One region of the Mesorhizobium sp. P160927 genome, then DNA from elsewhere that is predicted to be linked to it. Evidence: riboswitches for the same ligand, from Rfam matches in the RefSeq annotation. Region 1 holds a riboswitch; each other region holds the start of a gene.
The links. A riboswitch is a leader RNA that binds a small molecule or an ion and turns the genes downstream of it on or off. The one in region 1 is predicted to bind cobalamin.
Positions count from the first base shown of each region.

Region 2: another riboswitch for cobalamin. It lies ahead of AC3CB8_RS06090 (aromatic ring-hydroxylating oxygenase subunit alpha); the one in region 1 lies ahead of AC3CB8_RS22520 (CbtB domain-containing protein).
Region 3: another riboswitch for cobalamin. It lies ahead of bluB (5,6-dimethylbenzimidazole synthase); the one in region 1 lies ahead of AC3CB8_RS22520 (CbtB domain-containing protein).
Region 4: another riboswitch for cobalamin. It lies ahead of metE (5-methyltetrahydropteroyltriglutamate--homocysteine S-methyltransferase); the one in region 1 lies ahead of AC3CB8_RS22520 (CbtB domain-containing protein).

Region 1 covers NZ_JBYMDW010000001.1:4,614,881-4,618,081, forward strand. Annotated here, with positions in the region: gene cobO (cob(I)yrinic acid a,c-diamide adenosyltransferase) at 1-476, opposite strand, end outside; gene cobU (bifunctional adenosylcobinamide kinase/adenosylcobinamide-phosphate guanylyltransferase) at 478-993, opposite strand; gene AC3CB8_RS22515 (CbtA family protein) at 986-1,789, opposite strand; gene AC3CB8_RS22520 (CbtB domain-containing protein) at 1,805-1,984, opposite strand; cobalamin riboswitch at 2,021-2,219, opposite strand; gene AC3CB8_RS22525 (aromatic ring-hydroxylating oxygenase subunit alpha) at 2,362-3,201, shown strand, end outside.
Region 2 covers NZ_JBYMDW010000001.1:1,198,156-1,201,356, reverse strand. Annotated here, with positions in the region: gene AC3CB8_RS06105 (DUF680 domain-containing protein) at 26-274, opposite strand; gene AC3CB8_RS06100 (DUF680 domain-containing protein) at 345-551, opposite strand; gene AC3CB8_RS06095 (DUF680 domain-containing protein) at 620-820, opposite strand; cobalamin riboswitch at 1,314-1,515, shown strand; gene AC3CB8_RS06090 (aromatic ring-hydroxylating oxygenase subunit alpha) at 1,629-2,876, shown strand; gene AC3CB8_RS06085 (FAD-binding oxidoreductase) at 2,954-3,201, shown strand, end outside.
Region 3 covers NZ_JBYMDW010000001.1:3,012,333-3,015,533, forward strand. Annotated here, with positions in the region: gene AC3CB8_RS14480 (TetR/AcrR family transcriptional regulator) at 1-167, shown strand, start outside; gene AC3CB8_RS14485 (hypothetical protein) at 257-1,240, shown strand; partial or broken gene bluB (5,6-dimethylbenzimidazole synthase) at 1,357-2,031, opposite strand; cobalamin riboswitch at 2,035-2,216, opposite strand; gene AC3CB8_RS14495 (histone deacetylase family protein) at 2,395-3,201, shown strand, end outside.
Region 4 covers NZ_JBYMDW010000001.1:2,131,732-2,134,932, forward strand. Annotated here, with positions in the region: gene metE (5-methyltetrahydropteroyltriglutamate--homocysteine S-methyltransferase) at 1-1,792, opposite strand, end outside; cobalamin riboswitch at 1,887-2,088, opposite strand; partial or broken gene AC3CB8_RS10415 (IS256 family transposase) at 2,370-3,201, opposite strand, start outside.

The sequences.
Region 1 (3,201 bases):
CCCTCGCGCCGGCCCTTGAGCGCCGCAACTACCTTGTCGAGAGCGAGATAATCGTAGCGTAACGCGATGTTGAGCTCGTCGAGCACGACAAGGCTGATCGAGGGATCGTCGATCAATTCCAGGGCCTTGGCCCAGGCGGCCTCGGCGGCCGCGATGTCGCGCTTCAGGTCCTGGGTCTCCCAGGTGAAACCCTCGCCCATTGCATGCCAGACGACGCGGTCGCCAAAGGCGGCAAAGGCGTCCTTCTCGCCGGTGTGCCATTTGCCCTTGATGAACTGAACGACGCCGACGCGCTTGCCGTAGCCGAGCATGCGCAGCGCGAGACCGAAGGCGGCCGTGGTCTTGCCCTTGCCGGGACCGGTGTTGACGATCAGCAATCCCTTCTCGATCGTCTTGCCCGCAACCTCGGCGTCCTGCACCGCCTTGCGCTTGGCCATCTTGGCGCGATGGCGTTCTTCATCCTTGTCGTCGGTCATTTCACTTCACCTTGAGCGGGAGCCCCGCCACCATGAGCAGCACCGTGTCGGCCACTGCCGCGACCCGCTGGTTAAGTCGGCCGGCTTCATCGCGAAACCGGCGCGCCAACGCGTTGTCGGGCACGATGCCCTGCCCGACCTCGTTCGTCACCACGAACCACGGTCCGCGCGGCCGAGACAGCACGCCCGCCAGCCGTCGGCACGCGGCATCGACGTCGTGATCGGCCAGCATGTGATTGGTCAGCCACAGCGTCAGACAGTCGACAAGCACCGGCTGACCGTCCGGCGACGCCTCCAGCGCTTCGGCGAGGTCGAGTGGCGCATCGATGGTCGACCAGCCCTCACCGCGCCGCCAGCGGTGCAGCGCGATGCGCTCGCGCATCTCGTTGTCATAAGCTTGCGCCGTGGCGATATAGGCCCATGGCGAGGCCAATGCCGTCACCAGGGTTTCGGCGTGCGCGCTCTTGCCGGAGCGCGCACCACCGATGATGAAGGTCAGCCTGCCGCGATCAGGCAAAACTGTCGCGCATGCTGGTCGCCGTGCCGGTGAAGCGCCGGCGCACCACGCCCACGATCGCGCCCAGCACCAGCCAGAAGACCAGATTGGTCACCGTCACCGCCACCACGAACTGATGGTGCAGGCCTTCCGGGATCGGCGTCTCGAAACTGTCGGGCTGCGGCGCGCCGACGACATGCGGCGCGACGATCAGCAAGACGGCGAGGATGGTCAATGGCAACGATCTGCGAAACACGATCAGGCCTAGGCCGATCGCGGTCGCGGCCGCCGTTGCCGTCCACCAGATCTGGCGCGGCAGAAGATCGGCCGCCGGCATTGCCGGCAGTTCCGGCTGCAGTCCGAGGCCCGGTGCCAGTGTGAACACGGCAAAGCCGGCCAAGCCCCAGAACACGCCCTGGCGCCAGTTGCCGACGCCACCGAAGAACTCGGAAACCGCGACCAGGACCAGCGCGAAGCCGATGCCGGTGACGATATTGGCAACCACGCTAAAGGCGAAACGCTCGAAACCGTCGGCCGGCGCCCAGCCTTCGTCTTCCTCCGCCGGTGCCATGGCATCGGTGCCCGCGGGCGCGGCAGAGCTCGTGGCATTCCCAGCGGGCGCCACCGTGCTCATCGCGTCATTGGTCGCCGCTGGTGCGGCCGTGTGATCATGGTGGTGGCCGCCGCCGGCCTTTTCGTAGACTTCGGCCTTGAGGATCAGCGGCACGGTGGCATAGGCCTGCATGCAGGCGAGAACGACACCGGCCACAAGCCCCGCGATCGCCGCGACGAACACGACGTTGCGAAACAGATTCATGATGTCGGATCCTCGTTAGTGGCAGGGAAACGCCATCGAGTGGCGATAGTCGTGGGCAGCATTGTGGACCGCATCGATATGCGAGAAGCCGACAAAGCCGACGACGAAGATGCCGAGCAGCGCCGCGAGCGCGAGCTGCATGAAACGCGACTGCGAGGAGACGGAGGCGCCGAGGGAGACGGAAGCGGTAGTCATGTCTTGTCCTTTCGCCCTCCACCCGAGGGCATCGAAGTCAGTTTCCTGTCGCCGGCAGGTCTCCTGGCTCGCGGATAAGCGCCCTTCCCCACCTTCCCGAAGAAAAATCTTCAGTGGCATATGGAGAGGACTACCGCACACAGTTGCGGGGGCAGCCACGGCATTGGGCAGGAATTCCTCCCCGCACCGCATTCCCTCTTGGCTCCAAAAAGGAACCGACGACATCGGCGACTATAGGGAAATTCGCCGCGCCCGGCAAACCAAATTCCGACAACCGCCAGCGCAGGAGCGTCGTATCGGCGAAGCTGCCCTCACCCCGTCCCGATTGACAAACTTCATGGCCGGGTGTCGGCTGGCACCCTCACGGGAAGCCAGCCATGCAGCCCAATGCCAGCGAGCGCGAGCCCTATAACGGCCTGACTCGAACCGAGCCGACGCTGCCCTCATCGGCCTATTGGGACCAGGACAACTATAAGCGCGATCTCGACGCCATCTGGTACAGGGACTGGCTGCTCGTCTGCCGCGAGGCCGATCTTGCCCAGCCTTTGGCATTCCGCACCTTCCGCGTCGGTACGCAGGAAATCCTCGTGCTGCGCGACGACACCGGCGAGTTGCGTGCCTTCCACAACACGTGCCGGCATCGCGGCTCGCAGCTTTGCCAGGAAAGCGAGGGCCGGCTGAAGGCGCGGCTGATCACCTGCCCGTATCATGCCTGGTCCTATTCGCTGCGTGGCGATCTGGTGCGCGTGCCGTCGAAATCGCTGCCTGACGGCTTCGACAAGGCCGATCATCCGCTTTATCGCGTCGCGCTCTCGGTGTGGCGGGGCTTCGTCTTCGTCAATCTGGCGGAAGATGCCGCCGGCTCGGCGCAATCCTCCTTCGACCCAGCCTCCGGCGATCTCGGCAACTGGCCGCTGGAAACGCTGGTATCGGGCCATGTGCTGCACAAGGTGATGAACTGTAACTGGAAGATTTTTTGGGAAAACTTCAACGAGTGCCTGCACTGCCCGGGCGTCCACAAGGACCTGTCGCGGCTGGTGCCGATCTATGGCCGCGGCCTGATGAGCCGGCATGACGATCCCGAATGGCTCCGCCACGCCGACAATGACGCGCCGGAATTTTCAGGCGGCCTGCGCGCCGGGGCTGAGACATGGTCGCGTGATGGGCAGACGCACGGGCCGGTCTTCCCGAGCTTGACGCCGGCGGAGCGCAGCGCT
Region 2 (3,201 bases), 3.4 Mb from region 1:
CGCTCTTTTTGTCTGCACAGGCTGGTTAGTTGTTGCCGAAGAGATTGCGATCGGCACCCTGATGGGCCGGCTTCTGCACGTCGCCAGTCGAATTGAGCAGCTTGTAGACAGGCGAATCGCTGTTGCGGATCGCACCCGTATGCGACGTATCGACATTGACAGTCGACGAAGCAGTGGGCTGGTTGGCGCCGTTGGAGCCATAGTTGTCGCTGCCGGCGAAAGCGCTGCCGGAGACGGCCAGAACGGCGGCGGCGGCAATGAGGATCTTGTTCATTTTAGGTAACTCCTGAATTTTGGAAGTCCCGCGGACCGGCGGGCAAAAGCCCACCGGCCGTGGGAGGCCATTAATGGCCGAAGAGGTTGCGGTCGCTGCCCTGCTGGACAGGCGCCGAGGTGGCCGGAGCCGACTTGCCGATCGACGCGGTGTTTGGATTGTCGGTGGAGGCAGCAGCAGCCTGGTTGGCGCCGTTGGAGCCATAGTTGTCGCTGCCGGCGAAAGCGCTGCCTGAGAGAGCCAGAACGGCGGCGGCAGCAAAGAGGATCTTGTTCATTTTAATACTCCTGAATTGTAGGGTCCACCGGCGCGGCAGGTTCACCCGCCGCGTGCCGGGGATGGTTATTAATTGTTGCCGAAGAGGTTGTGGTCGGCGCCCGTCACAGGCGTCTGGGCAGCCGGCTCCGACTTCTTGGTCGAAGCGGTGTAGGAACTGTCGACAGTGGCCGCGGGGGTCGCGGCGTTCGAACCATAATGGTCGCTACTAGCGAAGGCGCTGCCGGAAATCGCCAGAAGGGCGGCGGCAGTGAGGATGATCTTTTTCATTTTTGTACTCCAGTATTTTTCCCGTCCGTCTAGCGGCGTGTCTTGGATTAAATCGCGTCGTTCGGACCGCCCCGATGTGGGAGAGCCCCCTTGCCGTTTCCAATCACGAAGTTGTTCAGCGTGGACCATGACTCTGCTACTTGAAATTGTACCAACGCCTTCTACATGTCTTATTTTTCTGTTCGATATCAAGTAGTTGACTAAGATGACGACCCGATCACCAACTGTGTCGGAGGGCTGGGCGTTCACACCGTCCTGCACGCACCGTCAACAGAAACGAACCGTTCGGTTCGATTTTAGACTGTGCTAATAGTCACTTTTCGAAACCGTTAACCCTTTTCCGGCCGGCTGAGGGTCGAAAACGGTGCCCGCGCGCGCCTGGCGAGAAGAGGCGATTCCCCCTGCGGCAACCATGCCGGGACGATCCCGCATGCGTGTCGCGCCGCATGGATGCGATGTCGCTTTCGTGCCGATGTCGCAAACCCTGTCGTGATTAGATCAAGCCATCTCAGGTGCCGCTGCGTGACGACGGAGCGGAGAATTGGGAAGCCGGTCAGATTCCGGCGCTGCCCCCGCAACGGTGGTGGAGTTCAAGTCGCAACGGGAGACCACTGGGCGAAAGCCTGGGAAGGTGTCGCGATGGTCCGCGAGGACCACTCCAGAGCCCGGAAACCAGCCCGAGATCGCTAGAACTCGACTGATCGCGGTGGGCGGTCAAGGGGCGGATGGTGTTGTCCGGCTTTCGCCGGCTTGCGCCCAGTCCTTCCTCCATCACCACCAGTTCAGTCCTTGAAAATGAGGACAGGACATGGACGCGCGCAACGACATGCTGAGGCTTTTGAACGGCCGCAGACAGGGCCTTTCGCTGGAACAGCCCTTCTATACCGACCCTGACTACTTCAAGCTGGACATGGAGCTGATCTGGTATCGCGACTGGCTGTTCATCGGCCATGATTGCGAGTTGCCCAAGCCGGGCAGCTTCATCACCGTGCAGATCGGCGATTATCCGGTCGTGCTGGTGCGCGATCAGCAGGGCAAGATCAACGCCTTCCACAATTCCTGCCGCCATCGCGGCAGCCGCGTCTGCAACACCGACAAGGGCATGGCCGCCAAGCTGGTGTGTCCCTATCACCAGTGGACCTACGAACTCGACGGCCGGCTGCTGTTCGCCCGCCAGATGGCCGATGGGTTCGACAAGAGCCAGTTCGGGCTCAAGCCGGTCGCCTGCGAAAGCGTCGCCGGCTATGTCTTCATCTGCCTGGCCAAGGAGCCCGCCGACTTCGCGCCGATGCGGGCGATGATCGAGCCCTATCTCCAGCCGCACCGGCTGAGCGAGGCCAAGATCGCCTTCGAGAGCACGATCATCGAGAAGGGCAACTGGAAGCTGGTCTGGGAAAACAACCGCGAATGCTACCATTGCGCGGGCAACCACCCTGAGCTGTGCAAGACCTTCCCGGAAGCGCCGACCGTGACTGGCGTGCAAGGCGCCGACAACGACCCGGAGATGCTGGCCCACTGGGCGAAGTGCGAAGCTGTTGGCCTGCCCAGCAAGTTTCGGATCGACCCGGCCGGACAATACCGCGCCACCCGCGCGCCGCTGCTGCGCGATGCCCAGAGCTACACGATGACCGGCAAGCGGGCCGTGAAGAGGAACCTGTCCGACAGCGTCTCGGCCGACCGGATCGGCACGCTAATGCACTACCACTACCCGACAACCTGGAACCATATCCTCGTGGATCATGCGGTGACGTTCCGCGTGCTGCCGGTCAGCGCCACGGAAACAGCGGTGACGACCAAATGGCTGGTCCACAAGGATGCGGTGGAAGGCGTCGACTATGATCTGCCCGAACTCACCCATGTCTGGACCGAGACCAACGACCAGGACCGCCGCATCGTCGAGGAAAACGCCTTCGGCATCCTGTCGCCGGCCTACGAGCCCGGTCCCTATTCGGAGCTGCACGAGGGCGGCGTCATCCAGTTCGTCGACTGGTACGCGCGCTTTATCGGCCCACGGCTTTCCGAAGACGGCCGGCCCGCTCTGCGCAGTGTCGCCTAGCGCATCTCGCCCAAACCGTGCATCGGTTTTGGGATCACGACATGCGCAAAATGAAAAGGTATGCAGGGATGAACGCCATGACTGATCTTGGCCTCTATCGCCATCTCGACCAGATGGCGCCGTGGAACGACAGGCTGCAGGTGCTGGAAGTGATCGGCGTCAGCGACGAGGCGCCCGACGTCAAGACCTTCACCTTCCGCTCGGACAACCAGACCTGGTTCCGCTACAAGCCGGGCCAGTTCTTGACGCTGGAATTGCCGACACCGGACGGCCCGCTGATGCGCACCTACACGCTGTCATCATCGCCGTCGCGACCATTCTCGAT
Region 3 (3,201 bases), 1.6 Mb from region 1:
GCGTCGATCCGGAGTCGGCAGCGCGGCTGATCAATGGGGCGAGCAGCCAGGCTGCGCAGCGGATCGCCAATTCGCCAGATCCCGAAGGGACCTCGAAAATGGTGGTGGCCGCGTTCAAGCAATTGCTCGAAGGCCTGCTGAAAAAGCCGGAAGCGCTTTCAAGATGAACCTCCATGGCAGTCCCGCCACCACCTGCAATTGACAATAGCCGGTTTGAGCGCATCCTCGGCAGCCATCTCTGAGGGGAGATTCGGGCATGTGGGATTTTGATATCGGCAGGTCGGTGTCCATCATGATGCGGACCTGGCCTTTCATTGTCTTTCGCATGATCGTCTATTTCGGCATCACGCTGGCCTACATCATGGCAACCGGCACCGGCGCATCCGTCGGCTATGGCGTCGGCCATATTTCCACCGATCCCGACGGACCATTGTCTTTTGCGATGTGGGGCGGCGTGGTCGGTTTCGGCATCGTCTCGATCGCCGTCTACTGGATCCGCGAATACATCCTCTACGTCGTCAAAGCGGGCCATATAGCCGTCATGGTGCATCTGATCGACGGCCATGATGTTCCCGACGGCCAGCACCAGATCGCCTACGCAAAAGAGATCGTGACCGAGCGTTTTGCCGAGGCCAACATCCTTTTCGTTGTCGACCAATTGGTCAAGGGCGCCATCCGCGCCATCACCGGCCTGCTCGGCGGCATCGCGGCCTTCCTGCCTATTCCTGGCCTGAGCGGACTGGTTTCGTTCCTCAACACTGTGATTCGCCTGTCGCTGACCTATGTCGACGAGATCATTCTTGGCTACAACATCCGCATCAATTCGTCCTCGCCGTTCGAAACCGCGCGCCAAGGCGTCGTGCTCTACGCCCAGAACGGTAAGACCATGGTCAAGAACGCCGTCTGGCTGGCGGTCATCATGTGGGCCGTGTCGTTCGTGATTTTCCTGCTGATGCTCGCTCCGGCAGCCGCTATTCTTTACGTCATGCCCGGGCAGCTCGCCGGCTGGGCTTTCGTGCTGGCAATCGTCTTTGCCTGGGCTTTCAAGGCGGCCTTCATCGAGCCCTTCGCCATTGCCTGCCTGATGCAGGTCTATTTCAAGACCATCGAGGGTCAGGTGCCCGATGCCGCCTGGGACGCCAGGCTGGCCGAAGCTTCGTCGAAGTTCAGGGAACTCAAGGACAAGGCGCTCTCCACTTTCGGCGGTTCGCGCTGGGGCACGGCCGGCGCGACGAGCTGATCGGCCGGGCTCGCGGGCGCACCGGCGACGGTGCCGAGGCGCGCCACTGCTGATTTGAGCGGCGCTTCGCCTTGCCCGCGAAAAGTCTCGCTCATGATCAGCTCGGGCAGCGGCAGCCGCCGGCCCCAGCCATGCGTTTCGAGGTCCGGCTTCGGTGCGAACTCGGAAACGCGGCCGACGCAGAGATAGGCGATCGGCGTCACGTGATCGGGAATCGCCAGCAGGCTTTTCAGCGCTTGCGCCTCGATGATGCTGACCCAGCCGACCCCAACGCCCTCGGCACGCGCGGCCAGCCAGAAATTCTGCACCGCGCAGACCGTGCTGTAGAGATCCATCTCCGGATTGTGCCAGCGTCCCAGCGGCGAGCCTTTCGAGCGCTCGCGGTCGCAGGTGATGCAGATGTTTAGCGCGCTTTCGCAAACGCCTTCGAGCTTGAGCTTGCGGTAGAGCGCCTGCCGTTCCGCCTCTATTTCAGGCAGTTCCCGTTCTCGCGCGGCCAGGAACAGGTCGCGCACCTCCGCCCGCCGCGCGGCATCGCGGATGACGATGAAGTTCCAGGGTTGCATGAAGCCGACCGATGGCGCGTGGTGGGCGGCAAGCAGCAGCCGCGCCAGCACCTCGTCGTCGATCGCCTCCGATGTAAAATGGCTGCGGACGTCGCGCCGCGTAAACATGGCACGGTAAACCGCGTCGCGCGCACTCTGGTCAAATCCATCGCCCATTTGAGCGGTCATGGCTTCCCGCATCGCGTGTCCCCTTGCGATTGCAATCGATGCCATCCGCCTGACCATGCGGATGACGATGCCTGCCAGGCCGGTCTTCTGGCTCGGGATCAACCCGCGTCCGGTGCCTTCCCGTCATCGACAGTGGCATCTACCGGCGCGGTCCCCCTCACAGCGTTGGGCACGCCACGGAGTTCAACCGTGTTCCCGATTCTCCCGCCAGGGCATTTGTAGCCAAGTGCAAACACTTGGCGTCGCGGAATGCGGCTAAAACAAACAGACCGGCAGGCACCAGGCAGTAGCGGCAGTCTTACTCCGAAGGGCCGACGACTCCAATGCCGGCAGCGACATGAATGGACGCAGGTTCGATTTTCCCCAGCGATCAAGCCGCAACGCATGGCCATCACGGCGCCGGGGCACTAGATAGGGGGCATGGCCACCCGTCTTTACACGCACCCGATCTTTCTCGAACACATCACCCCGCCCGGTCACCCCGAGCGGCCCGACCGCCTGCGCGCCATCGAGCGCGTGCTCGACGACGAAGCTTTTGCCGCGCTTGACCGCGTCGAGGCACCGCAAGGCGACGAAGCGACCATCCTCTACGCGCATCCCGCCGATTTCGTCGCGCGTGTCCGCGCCGCCATCCCCGACGAAGGCATTGCCCGCATCGACGCAGACACCACCGCCAGCCCGAAAAGCTGGCAGGCGGTGATTACGGCGATCGGTGCCGCCAATGCCGCCGTCGACGACGTCTTTGCGGGCCGCGCCGACAACGTCTTCGTCGCCGCCCGTCCGCCCGGCCACCACGCCGAAAAGACCACTGCCATGGGCTTCTGCTTCTTCAACACGGCGGCAATCGCGGCCCGCTACGCGCAGAAGAAGCACGGCGCCGAGCGCGTCGCCGTCGTCGACTGGGACGTGCATCACGGCAATGGCACGCAAGATATTTTTTGGGACGATCCCTCGGTGCTTTATTGCTCGACGCACCAGATGCCGCTTTATCCCGGCACGGGCGCGAAGAGCGAGACCGGCGCGGGCAACATCGTCAATGCGCCGCTGGCGCCTCGGACCGGCAGCGAGGTGTTTCGCGATGCGTTCCTGTCGCGCGTGCTGCCGGCACTCGACAATTTCGCGCCGGATCTGATTGTCATTTCGGCCGGCTTCGACGCGCACCATCGCGACCCGCTGGCGGAAATCAATCTGACCGAGGACGATTTCGACTGGGCGACCGGCCAGCTG
Region 4 (3,201 bases), 2.5 Mb from region 1:
AGCGGGGTACGTCGTCGCGAACAAAAGACCAGTTGAGAATGGTGACTGGGCCTGTGAGCATTCCCTTCACGGGCTTTTCCGTAAGCGACTGGGCGAATTGCCACCAGCGCACTGTCATCGGATTGCGCCTCGATACGTCGCCGAAAATGATGGGGGGACGCACGTAGCGCGACCCATAGCTTTGTACCCAGGCATGCTGGGTGAGCGCGAAGCCGGACAACTGCTCGCCGAAATGCTGTACCATGTCGTTTCGCTCGAACTCACCGTGCACCAGCACGTCCAGCCCGATCTCTTCCTGCCACCGAATTGCAGCCTTGATCTCCTTCTTCAGGAACGTCTCATAGTCGACATAGCTCAGCTGGCCTTTCGCATGAGCGGCCCGCGCCTTGCGTACCTGCGACGTCTGCGGGAAGGACCCGATGGTCGTCGTCGGGAACGGCGGCAGCCCGAGTGAGCCGGCTTGGACTCTGGAGCGCTCGGCAAAAGCGCTCTCCCGTCGCTTCGCGCTGTCGTCAATGCTAACGATCCGCCCCTCAACAAGCGGGTCATGGATCCTCGTGGATGTCACGCGCGTGGCGGCAGCCTCGGCAGACGCTTTCAACGCGCCAGCCACCGCATCTCTGCCTTGGGACAGGGCCCGGGCCAGCAACACCAATTCGTCGGTCTTCTGGGCCGCGAAGGCGAGCCACGACCTGATGTCCGCCTCGAGTTCCGTCTCCATGCGCAGGTCGATCGGCACATGCAGCATCGAGCAAGAAGGCGCGATCTCGACGCGGTCCAAGGGCCAGCCGGCGACGATCGGTTTGATGCGGTCGAGAATGGCGGGCAGGTTCGCACGCCAGACGTTGCGGCCATCGATCAAGCCAAGCGAGAGCACCAGATCCTTCGGAGCGAGCCGACCCACCGTTTCCAGCTGCTCGGGAGCGCGCACGAGGTCAATATGCAGCCCGGCCAGGGGCAGAGAAACCGCGGTTTCGAGATTGTCTCCCAGCGACCCGAAATACGTAGCCAGCATGATCTTCAGCTCGGGCGCGGCTTTCGACAGCTGGCCATAGGCGAACTCGAACGCAGCTCGTTCGTTGGAGTTCAGATCGAGGACAAGCGCTGGCTCATCGATCTGCACCCAGTCGGCTCCCGACAGCTTCAGCCTCTGCAGGAGTTGCTCGTAAACGGGCAGCAGCCGCGGTAGGAGCGCGATAGGATCAAACCCTTCGGCAGGCGATTTCGCCAGCTTGAGGAAGGTGATGGGTCCAAGGATGACTGGGCGTGTGTGAATGCCGAGAGCTTTGGCCTCGAGGAAGTAATCGACGGGTCTCGTCGACGAGAGGGCGAACGTCTGATCATCATCCAGTTCCGGCACAATGTAGTGGTAGTTCGTGTCAAACCACTTGGTCATTTCCATCGCGGTTACACCGGGCCCATGCGCCGCCTCCTGGTGACCAGCGTGTGCACAATCCTCCGTCTGACCCTGGTTGCCGCGCCCCATTGCGAAGTAGATGTCAAGTGGGACCTCGCCGCTATTCCAGCCGTAACGGGAGGGAATGGCGCCGACCATGGCTGCGGTGTCAAGCACATGGTCGTAAAGCGAGAAGTCGTTTGACGGGATTTTCGACACGCCGCGATCGCGCTGCTCTTCCCAGCTAGCGGCACGGAGCGCCTTCGACGTCGCAAGAAGGTCGCCAGCGGACGATGTTCCGGACCAGTAGCTTTCAAGCGCGAATTTCAGTTCTCGCCGACGACCGAAGCGCGGCACGCCGAGCGTTGCTACAGGAATTTGCTGAGAGACAGTCATGTCATACCCCGATGGTTGGGGGCGTCGGTGACAAGGAAGGCGCTAGCAGGCCCGGCACGCCCGGGTTGCAGCGGCCACCGAGACACCCCGCCCGTGGACGTAATTCGTCGTGGCAGGTCTCCTGGCTCGCGGGGTCATAGCCTCTACCCGTCTTCCCGAGGGTATTCGCCTCAGTGACATGAGTGGGGTTGGCTCGCCGCTAACAGTTGCGGGGGCAGCGCCGGCATCGCACCGGCTTCCCTCTTAGCTCCGCTGCGGCAGCGCCGCACGCGAGAACCACGACACGCCAGACAATCACAGCAATCCCTTCTCTTGTCAATGGCGCATAACGAAATGTTTATGTGGTTATGTCATGGCGCTTTTACGCTTATCTAACATTGTGAAACATGGAGTCGTCCATTTGCCGGCGCTGCACCGCTGCCCCATTGTCCAACTAATGGAGGCCGTGCGGAGCCACAACAAGACTTTAACCTCAACCTGAAAAGCGCTACCGCTCAAAGGACGCTGGTGATCCGCGAGCGCCGAGCCAAGGGTTGTGTGCGTCAAGTTCTGCAAAATGGGGCGGCCATGATGCTGGTCATGCGGCTTGGCGCAGAGCGAGCTTCTTGTGCTCGCGCAGGTCGTCCATGTTGATGTATCGGTTGGCCTCCATCCAGTTTTCATTGGTCTCGACGGCCAAAGCCCTGACCAGGCGCAGGCAGCTTTCGGTATTGGGGAAGATGCGCACGACATAGGTGCGCCGGCGGATTTCCTCGTTGAGCCGCTCCAGCATGTTGGTGGATTTGAGATGCTTGTGGTGCTGTCTCGGCAGCCTGAAGAAGGTCAGGGTTTGTTCGATGGCATCCTCGGCCCAGCCTGTCAGGCGCGGATAGCGTGCCGACCATTTGGCAAGCCATGCGGCAAGATCAGCCCTGGCCTCTGCGAGATCGCGCCGGTCGTAGAGCCAGCGCAATTCCTGCAGGCAGTCGTCGCCGTGCTTCCTCGGCAGATGATCGAGCGCGTTCCTGAGGAAGTGCACGTAGCAGCGTTGCCAGGCGGCTTCGGGGATCACCTCGCCGATCGCTGCCACCAGGCCGGCGTGATCGTCGGACACGACCAACTCGACGCCCTTGAGGCCGCGCGCCTTGAGGCCGACGAGGAAGTCCCTCCAGGCCGAGCGGCTTTCGCGATTGGCCATCTCCACGGCCAGGATCTGACGCCGGCCGTCCCAGTCGATGCCGACCGCGATCAGCACTGCCTGGCTCATGACGATGCCGGCTTCGCGCACCTTCTCGTAGCGAGCGTCGAGGATGAGGTAGGCAAAGGGCTCCTGAAGCGGTCGTTCGGCAAACGCCTTCAGGCTCTCGTCCAGCCGTTTGTTGATGGCCGAGATCGACGAGGCCGAGAAGGCATGGCCGCACAGTTCTTCC